One region of the Methylocystis sp. MJC1 genome, then DNA from elsewhere that is predicted to be linked to it. Evidence: riboswitches for the same ligand, from Rfam matches in the RefSeq annotation. Region 1 holds a riboswitch; the other holds the start of a gene.
What was found. Region 1 has a riboswitch for fluoride ahead of OGR47_RS21090 (HEAT repeat domain-containing protein). Riboswitches for the same ligand answer to the same signal wherever they lie in the genome.
Positions count from the first base shown of each region.

Region 2: linked by a shared signal. The riboswitch ahead of OGR47_RS03040 (hypothetical protein) and the one ahead of OGR47_RS21090 (HEAT repeat domain-containing protein) in region 1 are both predicted to bind fluoride.

Region 1 covers NZ_CP107560.1:97,815-101,755, forward strand. Annotated here, with positions in the region: gene OGR47_RS21085 (hypothetical protein) at 1-63, shown strand, start outside; gene OGR47_RS21090 (HEAT repeat domain-containing protein) at 567-1,532, opposite strand; fluoride riboswitch at 1,549-1,610, opposite strand; gene eno (phosphopyruvate hydratase) at 2,101-3,369, shown strand; gene OGR47_RS21100 (formylmethanofuran dehydrogenase subunit A) at 3,472-3,941, shown strand, end outside.
Region 2 covers NZ_CP107558.1:618,294-622,234, forward strand. Annotated here, with positions in the region: gene purD (phosphoribosylamine--glycine ligase) at 1-1,043, shown strand, start outside; gene OGR47_RS03040 (hypothetical protein) at 1,269-1,715, opposite strand; fluoride riboswitch at 1,765-1,826, opposite strand; gene crcB (fluoride efflux transporter CrcB) at 1,906-2,280, opposite strand; gene OGR47_RS03050 (TPM domain-containing protein) at 2,338-2,946, opposite strand; gene OGR47_RS03055 (TPM domain-containing protein) at 2,946-3,764, opposite strand; gene OGR47_RS03060 (Fur family transcriptional regulator) at 3,766-3,941, opposite strand, start outside.

The DNA of each region.
Region 1 (3,941 bases):
GGACTTATTGGCCAAGCGGTCTGCGAAGGCAAGGTGAAGCTGATTATCCGCGCCGGGTTCTGATCTTTCCGACCAATATCTCGCCTATTGCGGCGTTACTACTCGAATTGCGTCAACACCAAGCGATCCTTGCGAGGTGGTGACGCGGTTCCCGATTACAAAAGACGATCATCATCCCCGTGGCGCGCGGAGTGCTGATGACGCGGACGACTACGGCCCGCACCGCGCGCCACCACTGGGAAAAAGAGATAGAGGCAAGACACTGGTGCCACCACATGCGTGAACGTTGGTCTGGTGATAAGGTACTCACATTCCATCGTTTCGCGGGTGCTGTCAAAGACCCTCTTGTTACGGGGATTATATTCGGCGGGTTCGCTGCGCTGATCGTGTTTTTGGGATTTTACGACGAGTATCGAAGGCACAAGCTCACGGAACGGAAGCTGTGGGAAAAGGCTTCTCGGCGCAGCAACTTTGGCTTTCCTTGTCTTTCTGCTGTTCTCAGTTTTGGCAGGCAGCCTTATTCGATATGGGGTTTGGTGAAAACGAGGCCCTGTGCCGAACTCACTTCAGTGGCCTCTCCAGTCGATAAGAGCAGCGAGACGTCGCAGGGCGTGCGGAAGCCAGACCTGCATTCCGGTAAACTCACTGAAACTCTTCTCTTCCTCGTGGCTCAATAGCCTGGCCACCCTACTGATCTGAAAATGCGCCAAAATCTGCCGTTCGATTTCGCGAGCTAGCGTCCACCCGATGTCTCCTAGTAAGGCGTTCAAGCGCGAGACTGCCTCCTTTTTTTCACGGGGCGGCGCAATCTCGAGCGCGATTCCGCATACAAGCGCTGCAAGCTTAGGATTGCGATCCCACATCAAATGGCGCAGGATCGGCCATGATTGGGCTTCGAGGCCAATTTCGATCAGCAGTCGAAGCGCGCTGACGCGCTTCCGTAAAGCGATGCCGCCTTCATCCGAGGGCGATTCGACGATGGTGGTGATCAACGATTGGCGTGCCGAAGAACCGAGCTTCAAAAGAGCTCCTTCCGCATACCGTCGGCAATCGTCGTCGGAAAGTGCGGCAACCAAGAAAGGAATCGTCTCTACTTTTTCAAACGAGCCAAGCGCGTCGATCACGCCAGGCAAATACTCTCGTTCCGCGACCGATAACAGAAATTCAAAGACCCGCTCCTCAGGGAATTTAGCTAAAGCGCGAGCCGCAGCATTGATCACTGCCTCGTCGCCTATTGCCTCCAAGGCGTCGGACCTTTTGGTGGGGGTTTTTAGAAAATCAATCAAACCGTCGCAGTCTTGGAGCGCCGCCAAGGCGCGCACCGCAAGACAGCGTGGGTGATACATGCCGGTCGGTTCGCGAGTGAAAAGAAGCCGGCGTAACGCCGGGATCGCCTGCTTGCCGAAGCTGACCACATCGATAATCGCTGACTCGCCGTCGTGAAGCGATTTCAGCCGGTTGACTGCCAATCGAACATCGTCAGGCGTTGACGCCCGCTGAAGACTGCCGTCAATTTCTTTGAAAAAGTACATCGTGACTCCCTGGGCTTAAGCCTCAGGAGTCATTGGCCCTCACGGGCGATTCAGGCGAACCCCACCGCCTTTCAATGTTGCGGCTTAGAATACGGACATTTAGGTGCCTGTCAACACAGGCTTGCAGGACAGGAATGCGATGCAATCAAATCTCGCCTCGATACGTTGGCGTCTGGCTTTCTGTGACCTTGCCTATTCCTACCCCAGCTGACGCCTCACCCTCGATCGCCTTCATGGAGAGAAGCACCACCATCAGCCTTGTCGGCTTGGGAGACTCCAAATCCAATGCTCAGAGCAATAAGAAATGCAAATTTTCAGAACGCCACTTTCGTAGTCATTCCGCTTGGGGTTGTTTCTGTTTCCGGCCGTCTGGCCGAAGTCGGAAGTGAGATTGATCGCTCCTACTTCAATCCGGCTGCGATCTCATGCTTACTGATCGCTAACGTAGCAGGAGCATGAATTTCTCGAAGGGTCTTATTCTCGCAGAAAACTTCCAGAAATGCTATCAGCGTATTGCTTGTTGGAAACGCTGCCGCTGTCGATCACGCCTATTCCGCAGGGACCTAACATGGCCAAAATCACGCTTATCCGCGCCCTCGAAATCCTTGACTCTCGCGGGAACCCCACGGTCAGAGTTCAGGTGGGGTTGGAAGACGGCACGCTTGTGAGCGCTTCTGTCCCGTCAGGCGCGTCAACGGGCGGAAATGAGGCTGTAGAGCTGCGAGATGGCGAAGCGCGCTTTGCCGGCAAGGGCGTCAGAAAGGCTGTCGTCCACGTGAACGATATCATCGCTCCCGCGCTCCAGGGCCAGGATCCAAGGCGCCAGGCGGAAATCGATTCAAAATTATTGGAGCTCGACGGCACGCCAAACAAGGCGAAGCTGGGCGCAAACGCCATCCTCGGCGTTTCAATGGCAGTGGCGCGAGCCGCAGCTCAATCCTCCCGGTTGCCGCTCTATGCATATCTTGGCGGCGCAGGCGCGACCCGGCTGCCCGTGCCCATGATGAACATCATCAATGGGGGGAAACATGCTCATAATTCCGTGGATTTCCAGGAATTCATGGTCATGCCGATCGGCGCCCCTTCTTTCTCCGAAGCTCTTCGTTACGGAGCCGAGACATTCCATGCGCTCGCCAAAATCCTCGGGGCAAAAGGGCACTCAATCTCCGTCGGCGATGAGGGTGGTTTTGCGCCGAACCTCGAAAGCAATGAGCAAGCTTGTGAAGTGATCGTCGAAGCAATCCGCGCAGCGGGCTATGAGCCGGGGCGAGACATCTCTATCGCCCTCGACCCTGCCGCGAGTTCCTTCTGGGTCGGCGACGCCTATGACTTGGCGAAATCGGGCCAGGGACGAAAAACGGCGGACGAAATGATAAGTCTCTATCAGAGCTGGATCGATTCCTATCCAATCGTCTCCATCGAGGACGGGCTCGATGAAAATGACTGGGCGGGGTTTGCCCGACAGACAGCCTCCCAAGGGAAACGCATCCAGATCGTCGGCGACGACATCTTCGTCACCAATCCCATTTTCATTCGGCGCGGCATCGCTGAGCACACCGCCAACGCCGTGCTGATAAAACTCAATCAAATTGGCACCGTAACTGAGACCATGCAGGCGATCCAGCTATGTCGTGAAACCGGCTGGCGCTACGTGATCTCCCACCGATCCGGGGAGACCGAAGATGCGTTTCTTGCAGATTTCGCCGTCGCCATGGGCGGAGGGCAAATCAAAACTGGGTCCGCCTGCCGTAGCGAGCGCATCGCGAAATACAACCGACTCTTGGAAATCGAGGCTGAACTCGGCGACGCCTCGGTGTTTAAATCACCATTCGCCTAGCTCCCTCGAGCTCGTCGGGGGTCCGCCAACCAAATGCGGCCGGCTTTCGGGGAAAAACCTCCGACTTGTCGAACGTCGGCTCCCCTTTTCTGGAGGCCTGCTGTGCTGACATGTCTACGTGGAGGCCACGTCATCGATCCCGTTAATGGAATCGATCACGTAGGCGATATTTGGTTCGAAGACGGCAAGATCATCGAGCAGCCGCAGGGCCGGAAGGCCGACGAACTGCTCGATGTTTCAGGCCACGTCGTCATGGCTGGCGCCATTGACATCCATTCGCATATCGCCGGCGGCGGCGTGAACACCGCGCGGCTTCTGCTGCCGGAGTCGCACCGCGCACATACGCCGCGTCCCAAGGCGACCCCTCTGTCCAATGCGGGCTGGACAACCTTCGAGACAGGCCGCCTTTATGCTCAGATGGGCTATACAACGGTTATCGAGCCCGCGATTTTGCCGCACCACGCTTTGCACGCACATCTAGAACTTGCCGATATCCCGGTCATCGACAAGGGCTTCCTGACCGTGCTGGGAAATGACGACTTTCTTCTCGGAGCCATACGAAATCGAGAAAG
Region 2 (3,941 bases), on a different replicon from region 1:
ACGCGCTGGCGCGCGCCGAAATTCTGGCCTTCGGGCCGACGCAGGCGGCCGCGCAGCTCGAGGGCTCCAAGGGCTTCACCAAGGATCTCTGCCGCGAATATGGCATTCCCACCGCGGCCTATGAGCGCTTCGCCGACAAGGACAAAGCGCTTGCCTATCTGCGCGAGAAGGGCGCGCCCATCGTCGTGAAGGCCGATGGCCTCGCAGCGGGCAAGGGCGTCGTCGTGGCGCAGACGCTGGAGGAGGCCGAGCGCGCCGTGGAGGCGATGTTCGCGGGGCTCTTCGGCCGTTCGGGCGCCGAGGTGGTGGTTGAGGAATTCCTCGAAGGCGAGGAGGCGTCCTTCTTCGCGATTTGCGACGGGGCCCGCGCGGCGCCTTTCGCCACGGCGCAGGACCACAAGCGCGTCGGCGACGGCGATACGGGGCCGAACACCGGCGGCATGGGCGCTTATTCCCCGGCCTCCGTCGTGACGCCGGATATCGAGCGCCGCGTCATGGCGGAGATCATCGAGCCCACGATGCGCGCCATGCAGGAGAAGGGCGCGCCCTTTACCGGGGTGCTCTACGCCGGATTGATGCTGACGACGGAGGGGCCGAAGCTCATCGAATACAACAACCGCTTCGGCGATCCGGAAGCGCAGGTCATCCTGCCGCGACTGGAGGATGATTTGCTGTCGATCATGCTCGCCGCAGCGCGCGGGGCGCTCCCCGAGGCGCGCCCGCATTTCTCCGACCGCGTGGCCCTCGCCGTGGTGCTCGCGGCGAAGGGCTATCCAGGCACGCCTTTGACCGGCTCGGAAATTCGCGGCGTCGCAAACGCTGAGGCAATGGCGGACGTCATCGTCACGCACGCCGGCACGCGCCTGGAGGGCGAGCGGCTGCTTGCTGCGGGCGGCCGCGTGCTGAATGTCACCGCGCTCGGCGAAAGCGTCTCGGAGGCGCAGGCCAAAGCCTATGCGGCGGTCGATGCCATCCAATGGCCGGGCGGCTTTTGCCGTCGCGATATCGGCTGGCGCGAGGTCGCGCGGGAGCAGCGCTGCTGATTGATCAGCGAGTTTAGAGCAAACCCGCTCGCATTGGGGATTGTCATTCCCGGCGGGCTGAAAGCCCGACCGGGAATCCAGAGCCACAAGAGCACTGATTCTGCTCTGGATTCCCGATCGCTCGCGCTTTGCGAGCGTCGGGAATGACGGAGGAATATTCGAGAGGTCTATATCACACAGCGGTGCAACGCCGCGTCGTCGCAGCGCTCACCGTCCGCCGCCTTCTTATTCGAAGTTCATCTGGAAGGTGGTGATGGTGCGGTCGAAAGAGTCGACAGGGATATAGCAGAAGGCGTTAGTGGCGACCGGCGCTTCCTTGCAGTGCGAATGGTTGCCGTCCCATTCGTAGCCGGCTTCCTTCATGCAGCCCGTGATGGCGCGGTGTAGGATCGACGGATCGGCGCCCTGGCGCGCTTCGGGATGGGCGCTTTCCGCATCGAGCTCGCAAAGAGAGGTTTTGAGTTGCTGCTCTTTGAGGAAGCCGACGGAGCTGCCGTAAAGGATGATCTCCAGCGCGCCGAGAATCAGCGCGCCTCCGGCAAGAGAGGCCACCGCGTAGCGGGCGTCCTTGAGAAAGCGGATGTTGATGAAATAAAGACCGCCCGCAGCCAGAAGGCCGCAACCGATAATGAGGGCGAAGGGAACGAGAAAGACGGCGAGGTCTTGGTTCATAACAATACTCCTCCTTCTTGCACCGGCGATCGATCAGATCGCGGTCACGACAAAAGCAGGAGTCATCAGCCTTTCCGGCGGTTAAGGGGGCACCCCATCCCCTCGGCGCGGCGATTGTCTCGCCCACGCTCAATGCGAGTGACCTTAGCCTCGATTCCGGCGCAGCGTCAATCGCTCCGAACTAAGTCAATTACGAAAATTGCCGCAGGAGCCATAGGCCGGTGATCAGCCCCGCCACGGACAGGCCAACCGACGCGGCCACATAGAGAGTCGCCACCGCCATCTCGCCGCGTTCATACAGCAAAACGGCCTCCAGCGAGAAGGTCGAGAAGGTCGTGAAGCCGCCGAGGATGCCGGTCGTGAGGAACAGGCGCCACTGCTGGGGAGAGTCGCCCTTCAAGGCGAAATAGCCGATGATCGCGCCCATCAGGGCCGAACCCAGGACGTTGATCGCCAGGGTCCCGAAGGGAAAACTCGAGCTGGTCACGCGAGCGACCAGCAGGTTGACCCCGTGACGCGCGGCGGCGCCCAATCCTCCGCCGAGAAAGACGATGAGAAAGCCCATAGCGACCACGTCTCCAGATGCATGCGAAAAATCCGTGGTCGCAATAACAGCTCAGGTTCAACTCACATAGACCTTATCCGGCAGTTCGTCGCCTTCTTCTCCGGGGGGCGCGGCGCGTGCGAGCAGGCGTGCGCATTCGTCGATCGTTACGACGAAACCTTCCGCGCAGCGGCGTTGCGCGAGGCAGGTCAGCAAGGGCTCGAGCGCCGCCTTCCATTCCGCGTCGGAGATTTTACCGTTCAGTCCCTCGTCGGCGATGATGCGGGCGTAATGCTCAGCGAAGGAGACGAAGATCAGCACGCCCGTGCGGCCTTTGGTGCCCGATATGCCCCGGGAAAAAAACTGCTCGATCGCCACCCGCTCGGCGCGGCGCTTCTTGACGAGGCGCGGGGTGAGCGCAAGCCGGATCGGCGGCCAGGAGACGATGAGCGCCGAAACGATGAAGACGCCGATCTGCGCGGCGTAGATCGTCTTGGCGGAAAGATCAGTGAATTCGGCGAGCGGCCAGGGCGAGACGAGCGCGAAAAAGGCGGCCCAGAGCGGCGGCACATAGGCGTAGTCCGATGCGCGGCGCGCCAAAGCGCAGACGATTTCGCCGGAGGTTTTCTGCTCCGCCTTGCCGATTGCCTGGGCGATTGCGTCGAGGTCTTGCTCCGTCAGCAGCATCACCAATCTCCCGAGGCGCCGCCGCCGCCGGACGAGCCGCCGCCGCCCGAGAAACTGTCGAAGCCGCCGCCGTCGCCGCCGCCCCACGAAGAGCCGCCGCCAAAAGAGCCGCCGTCGCCCCAGTCGCCGCGGCTCGGCGGCAGGATGACGATCGGCGGGCCGCCGCGGCGATAGTGGCGGTAATCCTTCGGACGTCCGGCGCTTCGCGCCATCATGATGAAGATGAAAACGAAGAGCGCGAAGATGAGCAGGGGAAGAAGTTCGTCGACCATCGAGGGCGCAGGCGCAGCCTTCTTCACCCATTCCGCCGAGTCGCCGCTCAGGATTTCGATGATCCCTTCGACGCCGCGCTCGATCCCGGCGCCATAGTCGCCCGCCTTGAATTTCGGCGCGACGGCGCTGGCGAGGATCACCTTGGAGAGCGCGTCGGTCAGCGTGCCTTCCAGCCCATAGCCGACCTCGATGCGCATTTTGCGCTCGCTGGGCGCCACGAGGAAAAGGACGCCATTGTTCTTTTTGGCTTCGCCCAGCTTCCAGGCGCGAAAGAGGCCGTTGGCGTAGGTCTCGATGTCATAGCCGTCGAGCGTCTTGATTGTCGCGACGACGAGCTGGATGCTGGATTTGTCTTCGAGGTCCTTGAGCTTCGTTAGCAGGCTGGCGCGCGTCGCCTCGGGGATGACGCCGGCCTGATCGACGATGCGGCCGGTGAGCGCCGGATAATTCGGGGCGGCCAAGGCCAGCGCCGCGAAAAGGCAGAAGACGAAGACGAGAAAGCCCCGCAGCACCAAGGTCCGAGACGCAAGGGCCGGCGCGTTCATGTCAGGCGCCGGCGCAGCGGGCGCAGCGGCCGGCGATCTCCACGACGCGCGTGCGCGCCTTGAAGCCCGCTTCGCTGGTGAGCGCGGAAAGCTCGCGGGCGAGGCCGGGCGAGGTCGCCTCTTTCACCTCGCCGCATTCCTCGCAAATGAGAAACACCACCGGCTCCTCGGCGCCGT